One region of the Allobosea sp. P4_C6 genome, then DNA from elsewhere that is predicted to be linked to it. Evidence: predicted binding sites of a transcription regulator. Region 1 holds the regulator's gene; each other region holds the start of a gene.
The links. Region 1 encodes LexA, which represses DNA repair genes until DNA is damaged. Its sites were predicted from a motif close to TGTTCNNNNTGTGTTCNG; they were not measured.
Positions count from the first base shown of each region.

Region 2: AC1DVA_RS10330 (ImuA family protein) is a predicted target of LexA. The motif match lies at 2,586-2,603, and genes of this name have one in related genera.
Region 3: AC1DVA_RS25195 (ImuA family protein) is a predicted target of LexA. The motif match lies at 3,032-3,049, and genes of this name have one in related genera.

Region 1 is NZ_JBFUIF010000003.1:163,649-168,999, reverse strand. Features, by position in the region: gene AC1DVA_RS03675 (hypothetical protein) at 1-120, opposite strand, end outside; partial or broken gene AC1DVA_RS03670 (ComEC/Rec2 family competence protein) at 10-1,434, shown strand; gene lexA (transcriptional repressor LexA) at 2,083-2,799, opposite strand; gene AC1DVA_RS03660 (molybdopterin molybdotransferase MoeA) at 2,881-4,092, opposite strand; gene moaC (cyclic pyranopterin monophosphate synthase MoaC) at 4,150-4,632, opposite strand; gene trpC (indole-3-glycerol phosphate synthase TrpC) at 4,629-5,351, opposite strand, start outside.
Region 2 is NZ_JBFUIF010000011.1:702-6,052, reverse strand. Features, by position in the region: gene AC1DVA_RS10340 (error-prone DNA polymerase) at 1-258, opposite strand, end outside; gene AC1DVA_RS10335 (Y-family DNA polymerase) at 255-1,799, opposite strand; gene AC1DVA_RS10330 (ImuA family protein) at 1,705-2,571, opposite strand; gene AC1DVA_RS10325 (pyridoxal-phosphate-dependent aminotransferase family protein) at 2,932-4,110, opposite strand; gene AC1DVA_RS10320 (cupin domain-containing protein) at 4,254-4,631, opposite strand; gene AC1DVA_RS10315 (VOC family protein) at 4,693-5,067, shown strand.
Region 3 is NZ_JBFUIF010000080.1:2,924-8,274, forward strand. Features, by position in the region: gene AC1DVA_RS25185 (error-prone DNA polymerase) at 1-818, opposite strand, end outside; gene AC1DVA_RS25190 (DUF6504 family protein) at 815-2,335, opposite strand; gene AC1DVA_RS25195 (ImuA family protein) at 2,253-3,011, opposite strand; gene AC1DVA_RS25200 (hypothetical protein) at 3,117-3,761, shown strand; gene AC1DVA_RS25205 (DUF2171 domain-containing protein) at 4,081-4,320, shown strand; gene AC1DVA_RS25210 (DUF6894 family protein) at 4,510-4,833, shown strand; gene AC1DVA_RS25215 (hypothetical protein) at 4,932-5,177, shown strand.

The DNA.
Region 1 (5,351 bases):
CCCGTGGCGATGGGCGCCGGCATCGTGTTTTATTTCGCGGCAGATCGTGAGCCGGCTTTGTGGGCGCCGTTGCTTGGCCTCGTCCTGAGCATCGGACTTGCCTTTGCCCTGCGCTTCCATTGCCTCCCATCGATGGCTTGCCTGGCTGCGGCCGCCGCTTTTGCCGGCTTTGGGGCGGGGGTCTGGCGTACTGCCGACATATCAGCACCGATGCTGGAGCGGCCGCGGATCGGCAAGCTGACAGGCTATGTCGAAACCGTGGAGGCAAGGGACAACGGCGCCCGCATCGTCGTGCTGGTGACCGATCTCGCGGGGGTGCCGGAGGGCGAGCGCCCGAAGCGGGTGCGCGTCAACATCCGCGCCGGCTCCGTCGCGCCCGGGGACCATATCGTCGCGACCGCCCGGCTGCTGCCTCCGCCGGGGCCGGCGCGGGCGGGCGGCTATGATTTCGGCCGCGACGCCTTCTTCAAGGGAATCGGAGCTGTCGGCAGCATATCCGGCAAGCTCGCTTTGGCGCCGCCGCCCTATCCGATGCCGACGCGTCTGGCGATCGATGTGGCGATCGACAAGGCCCGCAACGCCCTGACCCGGCGCATCGCCGAGGCCGGCGGCGGGCAGGGCGGCGCGGTGGCGGCCGCGCTCGTCACGGGCAAGCGCGGGCTGATCACCGAGGCGACCAACAACGACCTGCGCGCCGCCGGCATCTACCATATCGTCTCGATCTCGGGGCTCCACATGGTGCTCGCCGCCGGCACGATCTTCTGGCTGGTGCGAGCCTTGCTGGCGCTCTCGCAGACGATCGCATTGCGTTGGCCGGTCAAGAAGCTCGCCGCCGTGGCCGCCATGCTCGGTGCAACCGCCTACTGCATCTTCTCGGGCAGCGACGTCGCGACCGAACGCTCGCTGATCATGACGCTGGTGATGCTGGGCGCCATCCTGGTCGACCGCGCGGCGTTGAGCATGCGCAACCTCGCGCTCGCTGCGATGATCGTGCTGCTGCGCGAGCCCGAGGCCCTGCTCGGGCCGAGCTTCCAGATGTCCTTCGGCGCGGTCGCGGCACTGATCGCCTTCGCCGAACGTTGGGAGCGGCGGGACCGCGCCCGGCCTCCGCCAGTTCTGCCTTGGCCTGTCGGCCCGCTCTGGACCGCAGCGCTCGGCATCGTCGTCACCACCTTGCTCGCCACGGCGGCGACCGCACCCTTCGGCGCCTATCACTTCCAGACCTTCAATCCTTTCGGGCTGCTCGGCAATGCCATGGCGCTGCCCTTCGTCTCGCTCTTCGTCATGCCGGCGGCGGTCTTCGGCGTTTTGGCCTATCCCTTCGGGCTGGATTGGCCGGCCTGGGCGCTGATGGGGCTCGCCTCGGATGTCGTGCTGAAGGTGGCGCACTGGGTCGCGGCCATCGACCATTCAACGGTGATGATCGCGGCCTTCGGTCCCGCCGTGCTCGTCTGCTTCGTGCTGACATTGCTCTGGCTGACGCTCTGGACAACGGCCTGGCGCTGGCTGGCGGCCATCCCGCTCATGTTCGGCGTCGCCGTCGCCGGCAAGCCCGAGCGGCCGGAGATCCTGATCGAACGCGACGGCTCGGGTCTAGCGCTGCGCGGAGCCGATGGCCGGCTCGCCATCGCCGGAAAGCCCAGCCGCTTTGTCCTGCAACAATGGCTCTCGTCCGATGGTGACAGCCGCTCGCCGGACGATCCGACGCTGCGGGCCGGCATCGTTTGCGACAGCCTGGGCTGCATCGGCCGCACGGCCGATCAGCGCACCGTGTCTTACACGCGCGATCGGCTCGCAATCATCGAGGACTGCCTCCGCGCCGACCTCGTCGTCACCGCGATTTCCTGGAGCGGCGCCTGCAAGGCGAGGTTGATCAGCCGTGGCGCGCTGAGCCGCGACCTCGCTCTATCGAACAGCGACAGGCTGGAGCAGCCATGTCTCGGAGCAGGGCGCCGCAGACCGTCCCTGGAGCCGCCGCCGCGAGCAGACGCAGGCGACGCCACCCGCGCCGCGGGCCAACAATCAGCCACCCACCAACCCGGCATCGGTGTCCGTCGACAGCGACGCCGACATCGAACGGCTTCAGTAGCGCCGCATCAGATTGACGAGACGGCCCTGGATCTTGACCCGGTCCGGTCCGAGCACGCGGGTTTCGTAGGCCGGGTTCGCCGCTTCGAGCGCGATCGAGGAGCCGCGCTTGCGCAGCCGCTTGAGGGTAGCCTCTTCGTCGTCGATCAGCGCCACCACGATATCGCCGGTATTGGCCGTGTCCTGCCTGCGGATGACGACCGTGTCGCCGTCGAGAATGCCGGCTTCGACCATCGAATCGCCGCGCACTTCGAGCGCGTAATGTTCGCCGGAGCCGAGCATGTCGGGCGGCAGCGAGACGGTGTGGCTGCGGCTCTGGATCGCCGAGATCGGCGTGCCGGCGGCGATGCGTCCCATCACCGGGATCGCGATGGAGGAACGGCTGTCTTCATCGGCTCCGGAACCCGGGCGTGGCTTGCCGAGGCTGGGCTGCGATCCGAGACCGCCCTGGACGATGGCCGGACTGAACCGGGGGCGCGGCTGCGGGGCGCCGAGACCGTCGGGCTTCTTGATGACTTCGAGCGCGCGCGCCCGGTTGGGCAGGCGGCGGATGAAGCCGCGCTCCTCCAGCGCCATGATCAGCCGGTGGATGCCGGATTTCGAGCGCAGATCGAGCGCGTCCTTCATCTCGTCGAAGGAGGGCGGCACCCCGCTCTCGCGCAAGCGTTCCTGGATGAAGCGCAGGAGTTCGTGTTGCTTGCGTGTCAGCATGGTTGCCGCCAGCCCTTCAAAGCGCAGATTCGAAACAAAGCACGAACACCATACGCGTTCTGCTTGTGTTCCGCAAGCGGCCTACCGCAGCGGCAGGATCCGGCAGGGATCGCCCGTCTTGGCCGCGTCGGCGAAGGCGGGGCGGATCGTCAGCGCCTGGGCTCGCGCCAGCGTGCCGAGCATCGAGGAATCCTGCCGGCCGAAAGGTGTCGCCACCCATCCCTCGGGGCTCAACGCCAGCTCGGAACGCAGATAATCCTCGCGCTCGTCATTCGCCGGCATGTCGCGACCCAGGATGGCGGGGATGCTCCGGTCCAGATCTGCATCGGCCATGCCGAGCAAAGCCTCTATCAGCGGCAGCACGAAGAGGTGGCCGCAGACGATCGAGGAGACCGGATTGCCGGGCAGGCCGACCACGACCATGCGGCCGAGCCGGCCGGTCATCATCGGTTTGCCGGGCCGCATCGCGATCTTCCAGAAGCCGAGCTCCATGCCCGCCCGCGTCAGAGCCTCCTGCACGAGGTCATGGGCGCCGACGGAGGCGCCGCCAAGCGTGATCAGCACATCGGCATCGGCGGCCTGGGCCTGTCCGATCTTGGCGGCGAGATCGGCATGATCGTCGCGGGCGATACCGAGATCGAGGGGAGCGCCGCCGGCCTTCTCGACCAGCGCGGCCAGTGAAAACGAGTTCGAGGCGACGATCTGATCGCGCCCGACGGGCTCGCCGGGAGCGACCAATTCGTCGCCGGTGGCGAGGATCGCGACGCGGGGCTTGCGCCGCACCGGCAGAGCCGGATGCCCCATCGCCGCCGCGAGCCCGAGCGCGGCGCTGTCGAGCACCCGTCCGGCCGCCAACAACACATCGCCTTCATGAAAATCGAGCCCGGCGGCGCGCAGGAACTTGCCCTTCGCCGGCGGCACGCGCACCCGGATCGTCGGGCTGTCGACGCCGTCGGCATCTTCCTGGATCAGGATGGTGTCGGCGCCGGCCGGCATCGGTGCGCCGGTGAAGATCCGCACTGCCTGGCCCGGCCCGACGCGGCCCTCGAAAGCCCGGCCGGCGGCGGATTCGCCGATCACGGCAAGGCTGACGCCTTCCGCCATGTCGTCACCGCGAACCGCGTAGCCGTCCATCGCCGAGTTGGCGAAGGGCGGCTGGGTGCGCAGCGCCTTCACGTCGGCGCCGAGCACGCGCCAGCCGCATTGGGAGAGCGGCAGGGTCTCGGTTCCGGTCGGCCCCGGAATGCTGTCGAGCAACGCCTTGCGCGCGACGGGGACCGGGGTGAGCGCCATCAGAGCATGATGCCGAAAAGTGAGAACCGGTTTTCGGGCGACATCATGCTCACTCCTCTAACCAGCCTTCGCGTCGTAGTCGCCGGACTGTCCGCCGGATTTGTGCACGAGCCGGATATTCTCGATCCGCATCGCCCGGTCGACCGCCTTGACCATGTCGTAAACGGTGAGGCAGGCGACCGAGACGGCGGTCAGCGCCTCCATCTCGACGCCGGTCTGGCCGGTCATCTTGACCTCGGCGCGCACGCGCACACCCGGAAGCGCCTCGTCGAGATCGAGATCGACCGCGATCTTGCTCAGCAGCAGCGGATGGCAGAGCGGGATCAGCTCATGCGTGCGCTTGGCCGCCATGATGCCGGCAAGCCGCGCCGTGCCGAGCACGTCGCCCTTCCTAGCGTTGCCATCGCGCACGATCGCGACCGTCTCCGGTGCCATCACGACGCTGCCCTCGGCTATTGCCGTGCGGGTCGTCTCGGCCTTGCCGCCGACATCGACCATATGCGCCTGGCCCTGGGCGTCGAGGTGGCTGAGCCGGCTCACGCCGCGCTCTCTTGCGCCTGCCCGGTCAGCAGCGCCCGCGTTGCCGCCGTGATATCGGCCTGCCGCATCAGGCTTTCGCCGACGAGGAAGCTGCTGACGCCGATCGTGTTGAGCCGGGCGACGTCGGCATGGGTGAAGATGCCGCTCTCGCTGATGACGATACGGTCGGCGGGCACGCGTGGCGCCAGCCGCTCGGTCACGGCGAGATCGACGTTGAAGCTGCGCAGGTCGCGATTGTTAATGCCGAGAAGCCGGCTTTCGAGCTTCAGTGCACGATCGAGTTCGGCGTCGTCATGGACTTCGACGAGCACGTCCATGTCGAGCTCGCGCGCGGTCTCGTTCAATGCCCGGGCGGTTTCGTCGTCGACGCCGGCCATGATGATCAGGATGCAGTCGGCACCCCAGGCCCGCGCCTCATAGACCTGATAGGTGTCGTAGAGGAAATCCTTGCGCAGTGCCGGCAGGCCAGAGGCCTCGCGCGCCTGCGTCAGGAATTCCGGCCGGCCCTGGAAGGAGGGTGCGTCGGTCAGCACGGAGAGGCAGGCCGCGCCGCCGGCCGCATAAGCGCGGGCGAGCGAAGGCGGGTCGAAATCGGCGCGGATCAGCCCCTTGGACGGGCTGGCCTTCTTGATCTCGGCGATGAGTGCAGGGGTGCCGCCCGCGACCTTCACTGCCAGCGCCTCGGCGAAGCCGCGCGGCTTGCCGGCAGCGCGGGCGTG
Region 2 (5,351 bases), on a different contig from region 1:
CTCGATCCAGACATATTCGCCGGGGCTGCCACCCTCGCGGATTCTCTCGGGCGACGGCAGGCCGTCCTCGCGCAAATGCTTCAACGCGGCCCAGGCGCGTACGACGCCGGCGACCGTGTTGCGGTCGGCGATACCGATGCCGGCATATCCCAGCAGCAGCGCCGTCAGCACCATGTTCGGCCCCGGCGAGGCGCCGCGCAGGAAGGAAAAATTCGTCGCGGCAACGGGTTCGGCGAAGGAGCTCGCAATCTGATTCATGCGAAGAGCCCGTGCAGGAACCAGCGCGGCGGGGCGCTTTCGGCCTCGTAGAAACCGATTCGGAACAGCCAGAAGCGGCGCCCCTGCGCATCCTCGACGCGATAATAGTCGCGCATCGGCTCGTCGCTGCCGTCGCGCCACCATTCCGGCGCGATGCGCTCCGGCCCCTCGGCGCGGGCGACGTCATGGATGAGGCGGCGCCAGCGGAAACGGATCGGCGGGCCATCCGGCACTTCGGCGATGGCCTCGACCGGCTGGGGCGGCTCGAAAAGCTGGAGCGGGCGGGCCGGCGGCTCCTGCGGCTCAGGCTCGGGCCATGCCGCCTCCGGCAGTGGCGCGGCGGCTGAGATCGCCTTTGCGGCACGGACGGGATGATGCGTATCCTGCGCCGCGAAGCGCAGCACGCGGTCGCGGCCGAAGCGGGTGACGAGCCGGTCGACCAGATCGGCCACTGCCTCCTCCTCGACGGCGCGGCCGTCGAGGCTGTGCTGCTGGTCCGTCAGCGGCTCGCAGATCGGCACCGCGAGCTTGACCGCATCGAAGCCGAAGCCGGGATCGAGCGGATCGGCCAGCGCCTCGATGCGCTCGCGATAGAGCCTGAGCAAAGCCTTCGCATCGCGCGAGGGCCGGCCGGTCTCGATGGCGAGGCGGCGGACGGCACCGTCGCTGCGGAAGAAGCCGATCTCGAAGACGCGCCCGCCCTCGCCGCGCGCTTCCAGCACCCGTGCCGCCTCCCCGATCAGCCGGACGACCACCGCCTCGAGGCTCGCGGTATCGGCGAAAGGCTCGGCGAATTGGCGCTCGACCACGCAATCGGGCGGCGGCCGCAAGGGGGTGATGCGGCGATCCTCTCGGCCGAGCGTGCGCCTTAGCTTAGTCGCCAGCGCCTCGCCGAAGCGGGCCGAAAGCGTCTCGGACGGGCGTTCGGCGAGATCCGCCAATGTCTTGAGGCCGGCCCGCGACAGCGCGATCACGGTCTCCGCCTCGATATCGAGCGCATTGGCCGGCAGGGGGCGCAGCGTCACTTCCTCCCGCCTCGGAGCGATGATGCCTCCCTCCCCGAAACGGGCGCAGGCGCGGGCGGCATCGGGCGTGCCGGCGATGGCGGTCCTCAGTCCAAGACCGATCCGGCGTATGACGTGGTCGACACGGGCAACGAGCCCTTCCTCGCCGCCGAAGAGATGGGCGCAGCCGGTGATGTCGAGCAGGAGGCCGTCGCGGGCGTCGAGCGCGACCAGCGGCGTGAAGCGGTCGCAGACACTCGCGACCTCCTCCAGAAAATGCAGATCCGCCTGCGGCTGCGCCTCCAGCGCGACGAGATCGGGCATCCGGGCGCGGGCATCGGCCAGGGTCAGCCCGCGCGTCAGGCCGAGCCTGACGGCGCGCCTGTCGCAATCGACGATGCGCAGCGCATTGTTCTGCGTCTCGACCAGGACATGGGGCTTCTCAGCCGGCGCGCCGAAGGCCGGAATCGTGCCCGTCCGCCGCAACCTGTCGGTCGCCAGATAGGGGAACCAGAGGGCGAGATAGCGGCGCGGCATGGTCTGTCCGGGGAGCCAGTCTGTCGGAACGGTCGAAAACGCTGCGTTCCTCGAAAGATCGTCGGTCACGGTCCCACTCCACACGCCACTCGCGCTCCGCCGCGCCGCCGCGCTGGCGCAGCAATCTCACGGCGAAAGCCGGAGCGCCGGGGGCATTGGCCTCCAGCGCCCGCGAGGCCAGTGCACGCACCTGCCAGCGCGTACGGGCCGCGCTCGGCGCCTCCGCAGCCGCCACCCGCAGCAGCAGAACCGGCACGCCCGCGCCTTCGGCAGCCAAAGCGAGGCGCCGGCTCGCCGTCAGGTCGAAAGGGCGCGGTTCACCCCAGGGCTCGATCATCACGGCGCCTAGCGCAGAGCAGCGCGCCGCCTCGGCGCCCGCCCGCAAGACGCCCTCGCCGTCGCGCGCCCGCACCAGCAGGAGGCGCGAGGGATCGAGGCCAAGCTCGTTCAGCCCCGGCGCATGCAATCGGCCGGCTTCGGCATCGACGAAATCCTGCCGCGCCCACAGGATCGGGCGCTCTGGCACCTCGCCCTCTCCGTGCCCAGCCCGCAGCGCAACGCCCAGCGCGAAACCCGTCGCGGCCGCGAGATCGGCGACCTCGGCGGCATAGACCTCATGCAGCGCCGCTCGCGCGAGCCCGCCGCTCAGGGCTTCGTCGAGCGAAGTCACGCCAAGGCCGATCCGCCCACCCGCGACAGGGCCAGCCCGCAAAGCCGCCTCGGCGAGGCTGCGGCGCAGATCGGACAGGGTCTGGGCGGTCGCTGCTGGCATGGAAACTCGAAAATTGTTCTCTCTTTGTTCTTTATAAAACGCACCGCGCCGGAAGGCGAGTCGAGTCTTCCGAACTCCGACTCGCCCCTGCTGTGCGATACGCAAAGTTTGTCGGCTGGAGAGGGTAGTATGTCGGCATTTGCGCCCATAGTTTGTCGGCACAGCCCTTTTACGGCCTCAACCGCCTATCAGATCGAACCAGCCGCCTTCATCGATCACCTCGACGCCATGCTTGGCCGCGTCCCTGAGTTTGGACCCAGCGCCGGGGCCGGCGAGGACAGGAGTTGCTTCAGTGAATCGGCCGCCTGTAGGGACATCCTGTCTGTTCAAGGCTGCCACGCGATAGAATCGCAGCCTCTTTCACGCTGCGGCGGCTAAGCTGGCGATTGCTGCCGCGACACCGCCAGAGCCGTGCGGGATTTCTCTCGCCTGAAGCGCCATCTCAACTGCTCCGAGCGCGCCCAGCAAGGCTGCAGCGTTGAAATGGCCCATGTGGGCGATACGGAAGGCCTTGTTATGATAGTCTCCTATGCCCAGGCCAAGCGTCACGCCACAGATATCGCGTGCGAAGGCGGTGATGACCCCTACGTCTACGCTAGGCGTCAGGACCGCCGTCACGGACGGCGCTCGCTCGGTTGCCTCCGTGACTCCGAAAGCCAGAGCCTGACCACTCGTCCAGAGATCGACGGCAGCATGTGTCGCCTTGGCAAGGGCGGTGTGGCGGCGCCAGATTGCCTCCAGCCCCTCCTCGAAGATCATGTCGAGCGCAGCACGCTGTCCAAAGAGCAGGTGCTCCGGCGCGGTCCCGCAATGTTTCATGTAGGCGAGCACGTTCATCCGACCGCTCCAGTCCCAATAGCCGGTGCGCAGGTTGGCGCGCTTGTGAGCGGCAAGGGCTTTGTCGTTGGCCGCAACGAAAGCCAGGCCTGGCGATGACATCAGTCCCTTCTGTGAGGCGGAGACAGCGACATCGATGCGCCAGGCATCCATCTCGAATTCCATGCAGGCCAGCGATGCGATGGCATCGACCATGAAGAGGGCAGGATGGCCCGCGGCGTCGATGGCCCTTCGGATCGCGGGGATGTCATTGACGATGCCGGCGGCGGTATCGATCTGAACGACCATCACAGCCTTGATCGTGTGCTGCGTATCGGCGCGCAGCCGAGCCTCGACTGCGACGGGATCAACAGCCCGACGCCAGCTCCCAGGAAGCATCTCGACATCAACGCCCATGAAGCGCGCCATCTCGCCCCAGCCGATGGCGAAGCGTCCACTTTCAAGCACCAGCACCTTGTCGCCACGCGAAAGGACATTGGTGAAGGCTGCCTCCCAGCCGCCATGCCCGTTGGCGGCGTAGACGAAGGTTTCGCCGTCAGTCCGGAAGACGCGTTTGAGATCGACGAGAACCGTTTCAGTTAGGGTCACGATGCTGTCGGAACTTAGTTCCTCCGCTGGTCGCATCATCGCCTGAAGCACGCGATCGGGAATGTTTGTAGGACCGGGCATCGCGAGCAGCGGCCGGCCATTAGCCAGAGACATGCCGAATCCTCAGTACAGGAAATTCATCTCTGCAGAGTTCCGCTATGAGCATGTTCCGAGCAAGCTCGTGCGCGCATTGCTCGGCATCCCGCTTTGCATGACACATGAGCCCAGCTGGACCGGCAGAGAGCGCCCAGAAGCTCCTACGGGCTGTACCGCCGTTTCAGCTCTCCGCTGTCGTCGTAACTCGCCTCGAAAACCGGCGAGGCGAGAGTGGCGCGAACCTTCAGGATGCCGCTGCCGGTATTCGTGAACCCGTGACGGCTGCCGGCGGGCACGATGACCGACTGGTTGGGGAGCACGGACATCACCTCGTCCTCGATGCGTATCTCGGCCTGCCCCTCAATGACCTCGAGGATTTCTTCGACGGTGTGCGAGTGCATAGGCGCGCCCAGGCCAGGTTGGCAAAACTGCTCGAAGATGCAGAGCTGATGCGATCCCACAACCGCTGAGACCCGCATTGAGGTCAGTACGCCCTCTCGCCATTTTTCGAGCTCAGATTGCGGTTCAATCACGCGCATGCGTTCCTCCCTTCAGCCGCTCGCCCGCACTAGGGCGCGGGGCCTTATCGGAGATCAAAGCATGTTCACCCACGTCATGATCGGCAGCAACGATCTGGAGCGGTCAAAAGACTTCTATGACGCCACATTCGTCGCGTTAGGCGGCAAGCCTGGCGCGGTAGATGCCCGAGGCAGGCTAATCTACGCCCACGACGGCGGGCGGCTGATGATCACGAAGCCCATCGACGGCAATCCGGCTACTTCGGCCAACGGCGGAACGATCGGAATCTCCGCGTCCGGCCGGGACCACGTTCTCGCGTGGCACAAGGCCGGGACTACGCATGGTGGGAGTGCGATCGAGAGCCCACCCAGCGAGCGCCCGAACGGAGCCTTCGTCGCTTACCTTCGCGATCCGGACGGAAACAAGCTTACCGCGCGCTCGCAGCCGACGGCATAGCACGATCGAAAACAGCCGCGCCGAAGGACTCCGCGCCACCGGAGACGGCCGCTCGAATTCTGCGACAGGAGCGATGAGTTGCGGATGCGGCAGCAACGGGCGAAGGGTGACGCGCTCCATTAGGAGGAGTCGGTCTCCTGGCCGGAAGGCGGAGGAACCGTGCTCAGTCCAACCTACCACGTCGTGCCCACCGCCTCCTTCAGCTAAGCCGCACTCGCACTGCTATTCATGATGGTAGTATGGTCAGCCAAACCGGCACGCCTCAAGTCGCTGACTCACGGGCG
Region 3 (5,351 bases), on a different contig from region 1:
TCCTGAGGCGTCAGCGTGGGATCGTCGCGCTCCTCCGGATATTGGTATGCGAGCTCGTCGAGCGAGAACCGGCAGCGGTCGGCGATCTGCAGCGCCCGGTCCAGAGCCTCGGGGTAGCGGGCGAAGAGCCGGTGCATCTCCGCCGGCGGCTTCAGGTAGCGGTCCGCATGGCGCTCACGCCGGTTGCCCAGCGCATCGATCGTAACGTTGTGGCGGATGCAGGTCACAACATCCTGCAGGATCCGACGTACTGGCTCGTGAAAGAGCACGTCGTTGGTCGCGACCGTGGGTACGCGCATGCGGATGGCGAGATTCGCCAATTCGTGAAGGCGAAGGTGATCATTCGGTCGGCGGCGCAGCGACAGCGCGAGATAAGCACGGTCGCCGAATCCCTCTCGCAGCCGGCGCAGGCGAAACGCGCACTTGTCGTCAGGCAAATCCGGAACAAGGACGGCGATCACGCCATCGCCTTGGGCAATGACGTCTGACCATTCGAGATGGCAGCGCCCCTTGCCGCCGCGCTTCTTGCCGATCGAGAGCAGCCGGCAAAGTCGGGAGTAGGCTGCCCGGTCGGTGGGATAGACGAGGAGCGACATTCCGTCGGTGAGATCCAGCCGGCAGCCGACGATGAGCCTGACACCTGTCGCCTTGGCCGCTTCGTGGGCGCGAACGATGCCGGCCAGCGAGTTGCGGTCTGCGACGGCCAGGGCTTCGATGCCCAGCAAGGCTGCTTGCGCGAACAGCTCCTCGGCGGAGGATGCGCCACGCAGGAAGCTGAAATGGCTCGTGACCTGCAACTCGGCGTAGCGGGCGTTCATCCGAAAATTCCATGAAGGAACCAGCGATGCGATCCCGTGGCGACATCCTCGCCGTCACCTGCGCGATAGATCCAATAGCGCTCACCGGCATCGTCTTCGACCCGGAAGTAGTCGCGTACGGCCGCCATCTCGGCCTCGCGCTTCCACCACTCGCCGAATACGCGCTCCGGCCCGTCGGCCCGCTGGACCCGCCGGCGGACGCCACGCCAGCTGAACCAGGACGGCGGATGATCTGGCAATAGCGCCATGGTCTCGACAGGCTCCGGACGCGGCAGCAGCCGTGCCGGGCGGGGCCAATGGCGCGGCCATGCCGCCCCGGTCTCCTCGGTAAGCGCCCCAACGCGGCGAACCGAACGCTCGGGAACGTCGCTTGACACGGGCGCGAGACGATAGACGGCCTGTTCGCCAACCCGATTGGCGAGGATATCGATCAACCCGGAAATGTCGGGGCTGGTCTCCTCGACGAGAGAGCTGATGGACTGCTTCCGTTCCAAGGGCTCGGCCAGCGTAGCCGCAAGCGTCATGATCTCGATGCCGAAGCCCGGCTCGATCGCCTCGATCTTCTCGCAGAGCAGCCGCGTCAGCCGCTTGCCATCGCAGACCGGTCGCGCCAGACCCACCCGGACCGTTTGAAGGCCGCGGTCGACGCGATGGCAGACGAGATCGAGCCGGCGAGCGYCCAGACCCCGCTGTTCCAAGCGCTCGCAGAGTTGCGCCACGAGCTTGCCGATGTAGCGGGCGATGGTCTCCGAAGCGCCGATCGGCTCGGCGAACGCTCGCCGCACCTCGATCAGGTCGGGTGGTCGGATCGCGACGATAGGTTCGGCGACTTCCCCGAGGGCTTGGGCCAGTCGACGGGCGATCGCGGGTCCGAAACGAAGGGTTAGCGGAGAACGGGGCTGGGCGATGATGTCGCCGACCGTGTCGAAACCGAGCACACGCAGGTCGGCCGATATCTGCGCAGGCAGCCGAAGGCATTCTAACGGAAGGGGTAATAGCGGATGCGCCTCATGCCGGACAGGCGCGATGACTATGGACCGAGAGACGTATCGCGCCAGCGCATGGGCGGCGCCCCAGCTGTCGGCGATCGCGGCCCTTGCCTCGACGCCCGACATCGCGAGGCGTCCGACGATGGCCTCCAGCATGTCCGCTTCGCCGCCATGGAGGTGGTCGGCGCCAGTCGTGTCGATGACGATGCCATGCGGCGGATCCGGCGCCACAATCGGCGCGACACGCTGATGCAGCCAGATCGCGAGTCGCTCCAGTTCCCGCGCGTCTGCTGCAAGATCGGCTTGCTTAACCACCAACGATGACACAAGCACCTGCGCCTTTGTGGCCGGCATGCCGACGCGTAGCCCGGCGGCGAGTGCAGCGGCATTTGCAGCCTGCACCAACCTCCTGCTTCCGTCGCGAGCGATGAGGACGAGCGGGACTTCAGGCCGAGGCGCGTCGCCAGCCATCCGTCGGTACCGATCGATTGACCAGTTCGGCAGGAAGACGGAGACGACCCGTGTCATCGCATGCCTCCAATTCAAAATCCGCGCTTTCGCCCGCCCTGGCCCTGATCAGCTCGACAAGCCATCGTGGCCGTCCCACGCCCGGCACCGGCAGTGCCGTTGATGGGAGAACCGAGACCCGCCATCGGGTCATCGCTGCTGTCGGCTGCCCGAAGTCGGAGGCGTCCACCTCCCGTCGCCATCTGCGTAAGGCAATACCGATCGAGCCTGTTCCTTCAGCTGCAAGCTGGAGCCGCCGGGACGCCGTCATCGAAAGACGGGCGACTTCTCCGACGACGGAGCCAAGCCCGCCATGGCGCAGGCCCTCTTCCATGCAGGCGAGAACCGTTTTGTCATCGCCGGCCTCGACGTAGATGACGCGGTCGGGAACGAGCCCCGCCTGGGCGAATGCTGGGGCGAAGAGGTCGGCCCTGGTCAGGCACCAGAGCACTTTGCCGCGGCTTCTGGCTGCGACACCGGCGCTGAACAGAGCGGCCGCGGCGCCGTCGAGGGCACCGTTGCCGCCGCCGGCGACCTCATGCAGAGCACCCCGTGCCAGACCGCCCCCAGGTAAGCGTGAATCGACCATCGTGATTCCGAACGGCAGGACCGTCCGATCACGAGTGCCCCGCCCTTCAATTCGCTCGATCTGGTCGCGGAGCGACTGGAATACCGGCTGTGACAGCAACTGGCCTATACCTATAGAATGACGCCTTATGTTCTTCTTATGTTCTCGGTACCGCATTCCGAGTCAAGCTTGCTTTTTGGCCGGAACTCGGGAGCGCTGTAGGCGGTTGAGCCAGTGGGCTATCAGAAGCGAGCGATTGACGTGAATCGCACATCAGACCTAACCGCCGARTGGCCCCTGCAATCGAGTGCGACCCTTGGATCTTCAGTCCGGGCCAAGGGCATAGAACGCGAACTCCGACGGAAGCTGCCTTGGGCGACAAGGAAATTCCTGAAAGTCGAAGCCGGGAAAGCTTTGCTGGATATGCCGGGCGCGTCGCTGGACGAATTCGAAGCCGCATCCACGACAATTTCCCAGGCGATGCGAGGACTAGCAAACCTTCCGGTACTTCCGAGTGAGGCGGAGGACATCCTGTCGATGTCTTCCCGCGAGCGCCACAAATGGATGGGCGCTGGCCGCCTGCAGAGTGCCGGAACCCGAACGGTCAAATTGCGCGGGCGATCGAAGGCAGTGACCTTTCACGTCTTCGAGCCAGCGCATATCGAGCACATCCTCAATGGCGACCTGACCGAGATTTGGCGCGAGGAGGACGGGGCGACGCTTGTGGAGAACCGTCGGCGGGCCGCGGGCAAAGCCGCGCTGACCCGAGCAGGAAAGCGGCACGCCCAGTCGAAAGCGGCTCCCGTAGCATCAGATGAGATGCTGGATGCTCAGCTGGAGGGTTGGGAAGAATTTGTCGCTAAAGGTTTTTTACGCTGAACGATCACGAAGCGGATCAGCGACAACTGGCTGACGAACATTCGCTCCGCAAAACAACACTGAGGTCAACAAGGCCCGCTATTCCGACCATGTCGCGAGATGGGGCGAGCAGCGCCACAATACACGTCGCTTGTTGGCCAAAGATGCGACGGCAGAGCCGCAACTATCGCACCGAAATCCATCCGCACCCATTGCCCTGTCTTGAGATTGCGCACCCCGCCGAAAATCTCAATGGGAGCTTGGTTCCGCTGGCTCGTTGGAACTTCTGCGCCGATCGCTCCGTTGCCGCTTCAATAGGTATCAACAGGAGATCAAGGCGATGATGTTCGTCGAGCAAATCAAGGAAGGCCAACGCGTGCTGGGCTCCGATGGAGTTCACGTCGGGACCGTCGACGCACTGAGCGGACAGCTCATCAAGCTCAAGAAGAACGATCCGGAGTCTGGTGGAGCACACCACTATATCGACCTCGGGCTCGTGATCGGTGTGGATGGAGATATCATCAAGCTTATCGTCCCCGCGGCTGAGGCCAGGGAGCGGTGGTCGGAGGCGGCTGATTAAACGCAGAACCAACATCATCGTTTACCTGGTTGTTTCGCCTCCCAACTACGGCCATGCAACGGGATCGGTGATGGCAGCCCCAGCCGTCTTCCCGCCTCGGAGAGAAGGCAGCAGGAAGCGGAACTATTCGAACCCCTTGTGTAGTTCGGCGCGACTGAGCCATCAGGCTTCGGCTCAACGGAGGGCGACATGCCGGTGTATCGCTTCACCATGAATGACGGGACGAAGACAGATTGCGACAACGAGCCGAAGGAGTTCGCGAGTGATAAATCCGCCGTAGACGCGGCACAGGTGGCCTTGGCGGACATGGCCCACGATGCCTTACCTGATGGTAACTCCGTCGATTTGACAGCAGCTGTAGAAAATTCGGCCGGCGAAGAGATTTATCGCGCTTCGCTCAAATTTCGCGGCGAAACGGCCGGACGCGCGCGATCGAAGGCTGCCGATTTCGAGGCCGCGGCGGACGATGCTGCTGAGGCGGTGGCCAGGGCTCTTGCCGTTAAGCCGGACTAGAAGGGCTTCTGTCCACGGGTCGCGAGTCATTAGCACCGATTGGAACAAGCCTGACGGACGTGGGGTTGGCCGACATAGGGACAGTGGGAGATATGGCGATGACCATCACAAGCCACGCGGAATATCGGGCTGCGGTCGAACGCGCTGCGGCGATCAGCGACGCAACAGATGGTTCGGAAGGGGCAGACGAGTTCACTCGCCTTACATCCGAAATTCGACAGTGGGACGAAGCGCATAAGGGTGACAATGCTCACGGCCCCGATGCAGACCAAAGCTTGCTGCGGCCGGACGACTTGCCGTTCTCGGGGCTGCCTGGAAATCTGGGCAAGCTTCACAAGGATTGACCGGTCGTTTGCTTTTACGAGCGAGGCGTTCTCATGAAACCGGCAGAGCCAGTGGCCAGCGCGCGCGCCTTGGCCATGCGGATGATGGCGGAATACCCCGATCGCGATTGGATCGCGTTGCTTGCCAGCGTGCCGAAGTACCCCGCAAATCCATCGAGTGACATTTGCAGGAAG